Regions from separate parts of the Saccharibacillus sp. WB 17 genome, predicted to be linked through region 3. Evidence: predicted binding sites of a transcription regulator. Region 3 holds the regulator's gene; each other region holds the start of a gene.
The links. The regulator Rex, encoded in region 3, represses fermentation and respiration genes when NADH is low (regulators of the CRP and FNR family bind a similar motif). The targets are predictions, from matches to a motif close to TTGTGAAATATTTCACAA.
Positions count from the first base shown of each region.

Region 1: a site for Rex is predicted at 2,100-2,117, ahead of nirB (nitrite reductase large subunit NirB). Genes of this name have one in related genera too.
Region 2: a site for Rex is predicted at 1,834-1,851, ahead of FTE24_RS16985 (formate/nitrite transporter family protein). Genes of this name have one in related genera too.

Region 1 is NZ_VPFK02000045.1:78,504-81,779, reverse strand. Features, by position in the region: gene nirB (nitrite reductase large subunit NirB) at 1-1,835, opposite strand, end outside; gene FTE24_RS20770 (alpha/beta fold hydrolase) at 2,219-3,001, shown strand; gene FTE24_RS20765 (GntR family transcriptional regulator) at 3,185-3,276, shown strand, end outside.
Region 2 is NZ_VPFK02000034.1:4,699-7,974, reverse strand. Features, by position in the region: gene FTE24_RS16995 (TIGR00730 family Rossman fold protein) at 1-292, shown strand, start outside; gene FTE24_RS16990 (hypothetical protein) at 447-623, opposite strand; gene FTE24_RS16985 (formate/nitrite transporter family protein) at 870-1,727, opposite strand; gene FTE24_RS16980 (phosphotransferase family protein) at 1,973-2,944, shown strand; gene FTE24_RS16975 (FAD-dependent oxidoreductase) at 3,185-3,276, opposite strand, start outside.
Region 3 is NZ_VPFK02000044.1:34,596-37,871, reverse strand. Features, by position in the region: gene dinG (ATP-dependent DNA helicase DinG) at 1-1,572, shown strand, start outside; gene FTE24_RS19845 (redox-sensing transcriptional repressor Rex) at 1,597-2,274, shown strand; gene FTE24_RS19840 (amidohydrolase) at 2,237-3,276, shown strand, end outside.

The DNA.
Region 1 (3,276 bases), on a different contig from region 3:
TCTTCCTTCTGCACGCCGATCAGGTCGAGCCGCTGTCCGCCGGTCACTTTGACCGCTTTGACGTTGTATTTGACCGACACATCGGCGATTTTCTTGAGGTCTTCCGGTGTCGTCACGCCGCCGTACATTCTCGGAACGACCGTGTACGTGCCGTCTTTCTGAATGTTGGCGTTCATGCGTTCGTTGACGAAACGCGATTCTTTCTCGTCTTTGTGTTCGCCCGGGTAGATGACGCCCAGATAGTAGTTGACGGCTGGCCGGCACTTGGAGCAGCCTTCCGCGTTATGCCAGTCGAGTACATGCATGACTTCTTTGGTCGTCCGCAGCCCTTTTTCCTTGATGCCGGCCACGATCTCCTGACGGCTCAGCGGGGTGCAGCCGCAGATGCCGGTCTTGACCGTCTGCTTGAAGCCGTCGCCGAGAACGAAGCTCAGAATCTGTTCGACGACCGGCTTGCAGCCGCCGCATGAACCGGTCGCGCCGGTGCACGCTTTGATTTCGTCGACCGTCGTCAGTCCTTGTTCGGTGATCGCGTCGACGATGACTTTTTTGGTGACGCCTTTGCAGCCGCAGACGATTTCGTCATCGGCCATTTTCTCTACCGCGGCCGTTTTCGATTTGCCGCTGCCGCAGTGGCCGGTGCCCATCAGATCGCCGTAGATTTCGTCGTTCATTTCGGTGCGTTCGCGGACGTATTTTTGCAGCGAAGCGGATTCCGTCACGTCGCCGAACAGCACGGCGCCGACGATTTTGCCTTGATCGAGCAGTATTTTTTTGTAGGTGCGTTTCCATTCGTCTTTGGCCGAGATGACGGTGTGCTGCGGCGTCTCGATAAATTCGCCGGCCGAGAACACGTCCACGCCCGAAATTTTGAGCTTGGTCGACGTGATCGAACCGCCGTAGCCTGCCGTGTCGATACCGCAAATATGTTTGGCGAGGACGCTGCCCTGCTCGAACAGCGGAGCGACGAGTCCGTAGCAGACGCCGCGGTGTTCCGCGCATTCGCCGACCGAGTAGACGTCCGGCGCGGACGTGCGCATGAAGTCGTCGACGAGGATGCCGCGATTCGTGTCGATGCCGCTGACTTCGCCGATCTGCTTGTTCGGCCGGATACCGACCGCCATGACGACGAATTCGGCTTCCAGTTCTTCGCCGTCCGTGAATACGAGCTTGCGCACGCGGTGGTCGCCGGTCATCTCGGCTGTCGATTTGCCCATCGCGAACTTGATGCCCTGGCGTTCCAGCTCGGTCTTGAGCATGGCGGAAGCCTGGCTGTCGAGCTGGCGTTCCATCAGGTCGTTCATCAGATGGACGACGGTCACGTCCATGCCGAGGCCGACGAGCCCTTTGGCCGCTTCGAGCCCGAGCAGTCCGCCGCCGATGACGGCCGCTTTCTTGTACTGCTTCGCCGCGTCCAGCATCCGGTCGCAGTCGGCGATATCGCGGAAGCCGACGACGCCTTCGCGGTCGCTGCCGGGAATCGGAAGCATAAGCGAATTGGAGCCGGTCGCGATCAGCAGCTTGTCGTACGCCTGCGTCAGACCGGTATCGGTGAGCACTGTTTTGCCGACCGTATCGATCTGCGTCACCGTCGTGTTCGTATGCAGCGCGATGCCGTTCTCCTCGTACCAGCTCCAGTCGTTCAGCACGATGTCTTCGAGCTTTTTGCTGCCTTCGAGCACGTACGAGAGCATGATCCGGTTGTAGTTGGGATGCGGTTCGCTGCCGAAAACGGTAATGTCGAACCGGTCGGTCAGCTTGAGAATCTGTTCCAGCGTATTGATGCCGGCCATGCCGTTGCCGATGACGATCAGCTTTTGTTTGACGGTGTTCATGAGGAAAAGCCTCCTTGGCGTTTGAATTCGGATGAAGGGAAGATCGCGGCCCGCGTGCGTGCGTCGTATCGGCCGTCAGGCGGCGGGGCAGGGGTGCTGCGGATCGGCGATCTTTCGTTAATGTGAACTTATTCACAACGTGAGTTGCAGGAAAGGGCGGGGCCGGAATATCCGGTAAGCCGCCGCTATTTCAAATTTGATCTACCTTGCATCCTCATTATAGGAGAACGCGATTGAAGAGGTTGGTGATCGTAATCACATCAAATGTGAAATATTTCACTTGAAAAAGTCACAATTCAGTACAGGGCGATTGTGCGCGGAAAACGGTCGTGCGGAAGAAGTGTGATAAGGTTGGAATATGGGAAAAAAGAGGGGGAAACGGTATGGCGTGGACGTACACGGAATCCGGTCCGATCGACGCTCCGCTGCTGCTGCTGTTCGTGCACGGCGGCGGGGTCGGCGGTTGGATGTGGGATCGGCAGGTCGAGCATTTTCGGCATGCGCACTGCCTGGTACCGGAATGGTCGGAGCAGGACGGAACGGGGGAAGACGAACGTTTTACTATCGAAAAAAGCGCGGAAGCCTTGATCCGGCTTGCCGAACGAAAAAGCGCCGGTCGGCCGATCGTGGCCGTCGGCTTCTCGCTCGGCGCCCAGATCGTCATGCAGATGATGAGCGATCGTCCGGACCTGCTGAGCGGCGCCATGCTGGGCAGCGGTTCGATCTATCCGGCGTCGCTTGCGCGTCCGCTGGCCGGGCCGCTGATCTCGCTGTTCTACCCGCTGATGCGCAGCCGCAAATTCGCGGCGCTGCAAGCCCGAAGCTTGTACGTGCCGGGCGAACAATTCGATATGTATTATGCGCACAGTCTCGGGATCAGCCGTGCCGGGCTGATCCGAACGGTGCGGGAAAGTCTCGGCTACCGGCTGCCGGCCGGCTTTGCCTATTCGACGGCGCGCCTTCTCGTGACCGTCGGCGAAGAGGAAAGCGGCTCGATGCGCCGCTCGGCGCGGGATCTCGCACAGATGCGCGCCGGGTCGGAGCTTGTCGTGCGGCCCGGTATCGGACACGGATTTTCGCTCGCGCAGCCGGAAGCATTCAACGCACTGCTCGCGCGGTGGCTGGAGGAAGGCGGGCTGCTGCCGCGGCGCGGGAGCGGGCGCTGAACCCGGCCGGGCCGGCGGAAGTTCGGCTTGCATTTTCCCAAACCGGCACTTAAACTAAACTTGTACGTACAATTAAGCTTGAGAGCGCTATCTTAGGATCGCTTTCCGGGTGCGCCCGGCAGATGCCGGAGACTGCCGGCCCGCACCGGATACGAACGCAAATACAGACCGAGGTGAATCAGGATGAACAAACGGCTTCCCAAATACATGATCTTGAAAAACGAACTGTTAAGTTGGATCGAAAGCGGCCGATTGGTGCCCGGCGGACAAGTGCC
Region 2 (3,276 bases), on a different contig from region 3:
GGCCGAAGGGTTCGTCACGCTGCCCGGCGGCTCCGGCACGATGGAAGAATATTTCGAAATTTTCACCTGGGCGCAGCTCGGGCTGCATACGAAGCCGACCGGCGTGCTGAATTCGGCCGGCTATTACGATCCGCTGATCGCGCTGTTCGACCGGATGACCGGCGAAGGCTTCGTTATGCCGCATCATCGGGCGATGATGCTGACGGCGGAAGACCCGGCCGAGCTGCTGGACCGCATGGAAGCTTACCACGCGCCCGGCGTGCCGCAGGTGCTGACCGAAGAACGCACGTAGAGCGGACAGCTGCGAAGCTTGGTGACGCTTTGCCGACCGCTTAATCCGAATCAAAAGTCAGCATCAGGTGGTCGAGACTTTCCGGCAGCCATGCCCTGTACCCTATAGCAAAAGCGGCTTCGCCACAAGGCGAAGCCGCTTTCGTTATGCGGTGCTACAACGTACGGGGCAAGTCGCCGCGCTTGGCCAATGCGGACCGTCTCCAGCCCCATCTCCAGCCCCGGCTTCTTGGTGTTCGCTCCAACCGCTCTTTTTGCCAATGATTCCGGTCGATGTCGCCGATCTGCCGGTTATGTTCCTGCATCAATTTTTCCATCAAATATGGATGCACGCCTATTCCTCCCCGCCGCTTCGAAGGCCGCCCCGCAAGGCGTACATTCGTTCGCTTATGGAGCAAGTATAGGCGCCCGACCCGGACAGCTGTATGTCCGGGTAGACGGCTTCCGACCCAAAGGGCAGGATCGAGGAGCCGCCGGACACGGCCGCGGCTTGGCCCACCTGAGGCCGTGCGACCCGGCCGCAGCCGCGCGCTATAGCGAGCGCAAAAGCGCGCACGCTCAGGCGCGGCTTGGGCAGATCAAGCGTGCTTCTGCAGCTCGGGCTTAATGTAGTCGGCTTGGGCGGCAAGCCCGGCCTGCGATGCTTCAGCCTGGGCCTGGGGCTCGCCGGCCCGGCGCAGGTACGTGCCCCAGTAAGCGGCGGCGACGAAGATCGCGCCTCCGGTCAGATTGCCGAGCCAGACCGGCACGAAGTTGCCGAGATACTGGCCCCAGGTGAAATGGCCTTCGAAAATGGCGGCCGGAATCAGGAACATGTTGGCCACGACGTGCTGGAAGCCGATCGCCACGAACGCCATCGTCGGGAACCAGATGCCGATAATTTTGCCGCTCATGTTATCTGCCCCGTAGCTGAGCCAGACGGCCAGCGCCACCAGCCAGTTGCAGCCGATGCCGGAGACGAACGATTGCAGGAACGTGCTGTCGATCTTGTGTCCGGCCATATCGACCAGCTTGTCCAGATAAGGGCCGGAAGCGGTCAGCCCGACGATATGGCCGAAAAAGTAGGCGACGAAAATCGCGCCGGCAAAGTTCGCGAGCGTGATCAGGATCAGGTTCTTCATCATCTCGCCTGTCGAGATACGCCGCGCCAGGCGCGCCAGCGGCACGGCCATCATATTGCCGGTCAGCAGCTCGCCGCCGGCCAGCAGCACCAGCACGAGGCCGACCGGGAATACGGCCGCGCCGACGAAATTGGCCATGCTGCCCCATTCGGCGGGCGTATTCGCGATCACGCGAATATCGAGCAGGAAGCCGAGCGCGATAAACGCCCCGGCCAGAAATCCGAGGATCAATACGGAAGAGAGCGGACTGTGCGCTTTTTTGACGCCGTTCTCAACGGTGACTTCCGCGATTTGCGGCGGTTTGCAATAAGCCATGGTTGATGTCTCCTTTGATAGCTAAAATTTGAACCTTCCCTTGTCGTACTCATTTTAGCTCAGGCACTCGCCGGAGTACGTGACAAATCTCATACCGAAACGTATAAAGTGAATTTTTTCACTTATTTTCCGTTTCTTCTTTTCCCCGTGCCGTCTATCGGCATTTTCCCGCTTTCCGCCTCTCTTTTCCCCTATTTGTGGCCGGGCCGCCCGTGCTATCATACAGGGAAAGGCGGTGAACCTTCATGATTGAATCTTTGGCAAAAGAACCCGGTATTCCCCGCTGGATGAACGTTATCCCCGGCTCGAACGGCTGGGCGGCGGCCGAACCGGTCGACAAAGGCTGGTCCGCGGATCGCAAATACCGCATCCGGACCCAAGACGGGCAGCTGCTTCTGCTTCGGCTGTCCGATCCGGGGCTGGCCGAAGCCAAGCGCGAAGAATTCGAACGGGTACGTCAGGCTTCGAAGCTCGGCATTCCGATGTCATTCCCGATCGATTTCGGCATCTGCGAAGGAGCGGCGGATCGGACGTTCCCCGAAGCCGGCGCCCCCTTCGTCTATTCGCTGCTGAGCTGGATCGAAGGCGAAGACGCGCAGGAGGTGCTGCCGGGGCTCTCCGGCGCAGAGGCTTACGCCCGGGGCCGGGACGCCGGCACCTGGCTGCGCCGCATGCACGGCTTGAGCGTTCCGGCCGGCGCGGAAGCGCCGGCGGATACCTTGCGCCGCGAAGTGACGCGCAAACTTCAGGCTTACGAGAACGGAAAACATCGGCTTCCGTTCGGTGCCGAACTGCTTGCGCGGATCGAAGCGCGGCTGCCGCTGCTCGAAGGCTTGCCGGCCGGGTTCCGGCACGGCGACTATCATCCCGGCAACATGATCTTCGGGCCGGACGGCGGCTTGAACGTAATCGATTTCAACCGTTCCGGCACCGGCGACCCGCTGCGCGACTTCAACCGGATGGAGACGTTCACGAGCGGCATCAGTCCTGATTTTGCCCGGGGCCAACTGCGCGGTTACTGGGAGAGCGGCCCGCGCGATCCCGACTTCTGGGGCAGGGTCTCCCTGTACTGCGCGATAGAGTGCCTGTTCGCGATCGTCTGGGCGATTCCGTTCGGCGAACCGGAAATTACCGATACGCTGAGCCGGTCGCAGATCATCTGGGACGACTTCGACGGATTCAGGCGCGATACGCCGAAATGGCTGGACGAAGGCTAGGCTGCAGCCTCGTCTTCAGACCGGCGCTCTGGCGGCAGACCGGGCCGACTATACAAATCTACGGCATGAACCGAGCGTACAACACTGACGACGCATAACAAACGGCATACCATGAACCACGTACAATGAACCGCGTAATAATGAACCGCGTATAAAAAACTGAGCAAGCCAAAAAGCCCGCCGAATCGGCGGGCTTTTCGATAGGGTCTATTGTTTTTCAACACCCAAGACTCCGGCGATTTACGCCTGGGTCTGTTTTTGCACGGAACGGGTCGCTTTTTCTTCGCGTTCTTCGACCGGCTGGGCTTCCATCGCGGCAAAGCCGAGGGAGT
Region 3 (3,276 bases):
GCCAAGCATGAAGCGTCCATGGCCGACGTCGTCGTGACGAATCATTCCAAGCTGTTCTCCGACGTCAAGGCGGACGACCAGCTGCTGCCTGCCTACGAGCGTCTCGTTATCGACGAAGCGCATCACCTCGAAGACGTGGCCGGCAAGCATCTCGGGCTGCACCTGAAATATTTCTCGTTCGTGCATGCGATGACCCGCTTGTACAAGGACGGCAAGAACGGGCAGCTGCCCGCCCTGCGCCAACTGCTTGGCAAGATCGGGCACGAGAAGAAGAATGAATGGAACCGCGCGATCGACGAAGTCATTCCCGAGTTGATCGACGCCAAAGAAAGCTGGGACAAACTGACGGAGCTGCTGTACACGCTGCTGCCCGACCGGGTGGACGTGTCGGCGCCGGAAGCCGGCCAGCATACGCTGCGCCTGACGGCGGGCGAATATCCGAAAGGCTGGGATACGCTCTCGACGCTGGAAGACCAGATCTACGTCGGGCTCGGCGAAGCGATCCGCCGCGGGGAACGCATGGCGGCTTCCGTCAAGGAAGACAGCGGCGACTACACGGCCGAAGGTCTGGCGACCGATATTTCGGGTCTGTTCAAAGACCTGTCCGAAGCGCGCGAATCGCTGCGGTTCTTCATGCGGCTCGACGACGGAAGCACGGTCTACTGGCTCGAAGGCAGCTCGCAGTTCAAAAGCAAGTCGCTGCAAATGTACGCGGTGCCGATCGACGTCAGCGCCCAGCTGCAGCAGCACTTTTTTGATAAAAAGAAAAGCGTCGTTCTCACTTCGGCCACGCTCGCCGTGGACAAAAAGTTCGACTACATGATCGATCAGCTGGGTCTGCGGGAAGCGGCTGTGCAAAAAAGGCTGTTGACGGAAGTGCTGCCGTCGCCGTTCAATTACCGGGAGCAGGCGCTGCTGATCGTCCCGCGCGATTTCCCGAGCGTCAAAGGGCAGATGGCCGACGCTTCGTTCCTCGCCGCGCTGACCGATTCGCTGGCGCGCACGGCGGAAGCGACGCAGGGACGCATGCTCGTGCTGTTCACGTCGTACCGGATGCTGCGCCAGGTGTACGATCCGCTCAAGGAACTGCTCGGCGCTTCCGGCATTTCGCTGATTGGGCAGGGCGTCGACAGCGGAAGCCGAAGCCGCCTCACCCGGCGGTTTCAGGAGAACGCGAAAACGGTGCTGCTCGGCACGAGCAGTTTCTGGGAAGGGGTCGATATTCCCGGCGACGCGCTGACGTGCCTCGCTATCGTGCGGCTGCCGTTCCAGCCTCCGAGCCATCCGCTGCTGGAAGCCAAAAGCGAACTGCTCAAGCGCCAGAACCTCAACCCGTTCATGAAGCTGTCCGTGCCGCAGGCCGTTATCCGCTTCAAGCAGGGGTTCGGCCGCCTGGTGCGTACGCGCCGCGACCGCGGCATCGTGATCGTCTACGATACGCGCGTGATCGAATCGTATTACGGCAAATACTTTTTATACTCGCTTCCGGGTCCCAAAATGGAGCATATGGCGCTCGACCAAATCGTGCCGAGAGTCGCCGAATGGCTGGAACCGGAAGAGAAGTCGGATTAACTTTTCCCCTGGGAGGGACATGGAATGAAAGCGGAAAAAATTTCGGAAGCCGTCGTTCGTAGACTTCCCGTTTACCTGCGTCACCTGACCGAACTGCACAAACGCGAAGTGATGACGGTGTCGTCGCAGGAACTCGGGCAGAAACTGGATCTCAATCCGGCCCAAATCCGGAAAGACCTTGCGTATTTCGGCGATTTCGGCCGAAAAGGCATCGGCTACGACGTCTCGTACCTGATCGAGAAAATTCGCCATATCCTCAAGCTGGACCGTCCGATCAACGTGGCCCTGATCGGCGCCGGCAATCTGGGACATGCGCTGTCCAACTATAATATGTACCTCAAGGAAAGCATGAAGATCGTCGCCGTGTTCGACTCGTACGCGCCGAAGGTCGGCACGCAGATCAACAAGCTGACCGTTCAGCCGATCGAACAACTGAAGCCGACCGTGCAGGAGAAAAACATTCGCGTCGGCATCATCACCGTGCCCGATTCCGAAGCGCAGCGCGTCGCCGACCAGCTGGTCGAAGCCGGCGTCGAAGCGATTTTGAATTTTGCGCCGACCGTGCTCAAAGTGCCGGCCGATGTGCGGATCCATGCGGCCGATTTTACGACCGACCTGCTCAGCCTGGCTTACTACCTCGATAACGGAAAGGAAACCGAAACCCATGACAACGACAAACCATCCGAACAAGTGGATCGTTAGAAACGGCGTATTCGCCACCGGCGAACGGGAAGGGGTCGTCCGCGGCTGCATGATCGTCGACGGAGACACCATCGCCTATATCGGAACCGAAGAACCGGAAGACGCGCGCGATCTGCCGTCGATCGACGGCAAAGGACTGCTGTTTATGCCGGGTCTCGTCAACAGCCACGGCCATACGGCCATGTCGCTGCTGCGCGGATACGGCGACGATATGGTGCTGCAGGAATGGCTGCAGACCAAAATGTGGCCGATGGAAGCCAAGTTCACGTCGGACGACGTGTACTGGGGCAGTTCGCTGTCGATCGTCGAGATGCTCAAAAGCGGCACGACGACGTTCCTCGACATGTACGACCATATGGACCGCGTGGCCGAAGCGGTCGTCCAATCCGGCATGCGGGCGTCGCTGACGCGCGGCGTGATCGGGCTGTGCTCGCAGCAGGAACAAGACGACAAGCTGAATGACGCGATCTCGTTCGCCAAAAACTGGCATGGCCAGGCGGATGGACGCATCACGGTCATGATGTCGCCGCACGCGCCTTATACGTGCCCGCCCGCTTTTATCGAGCGTTTCGTACAGGCGGCGCACGATCTGGATCTGCCGCTGCATACGCATATGTCGGAAACGGCGGCGGAAGTGGAGCAGAACGTACGCGAATACGGGCTGCGTCCGGTCGCGCATCTGGAGAAGCTCGGCTTCTTCTCCCGCCCGTCGATGGTGGCGCATGCCGTCCATTTGACGGACGAAGAGATCGCGATGCTTGCGGCCAACCGGATAGCCGTCTCGCACAATCCGGGCAGCAACCTGAAGCTTGCGAGCGGCGTGGCGAAAGTGCCGCAGCTGCTCAAAGCGGGCGTCGTCGTGTCGCTCGGCACAGACGGCGCAGCCAGCAACAACAATCTCGACATGTTCGAAGAGATGCGTCTGGCCGCGCTGATCCACAAAGGCGTGTCGGGCGATCCGACCGCCGTGCCGGCAGCCGAAGCGCTGCGCATGGCGACGCT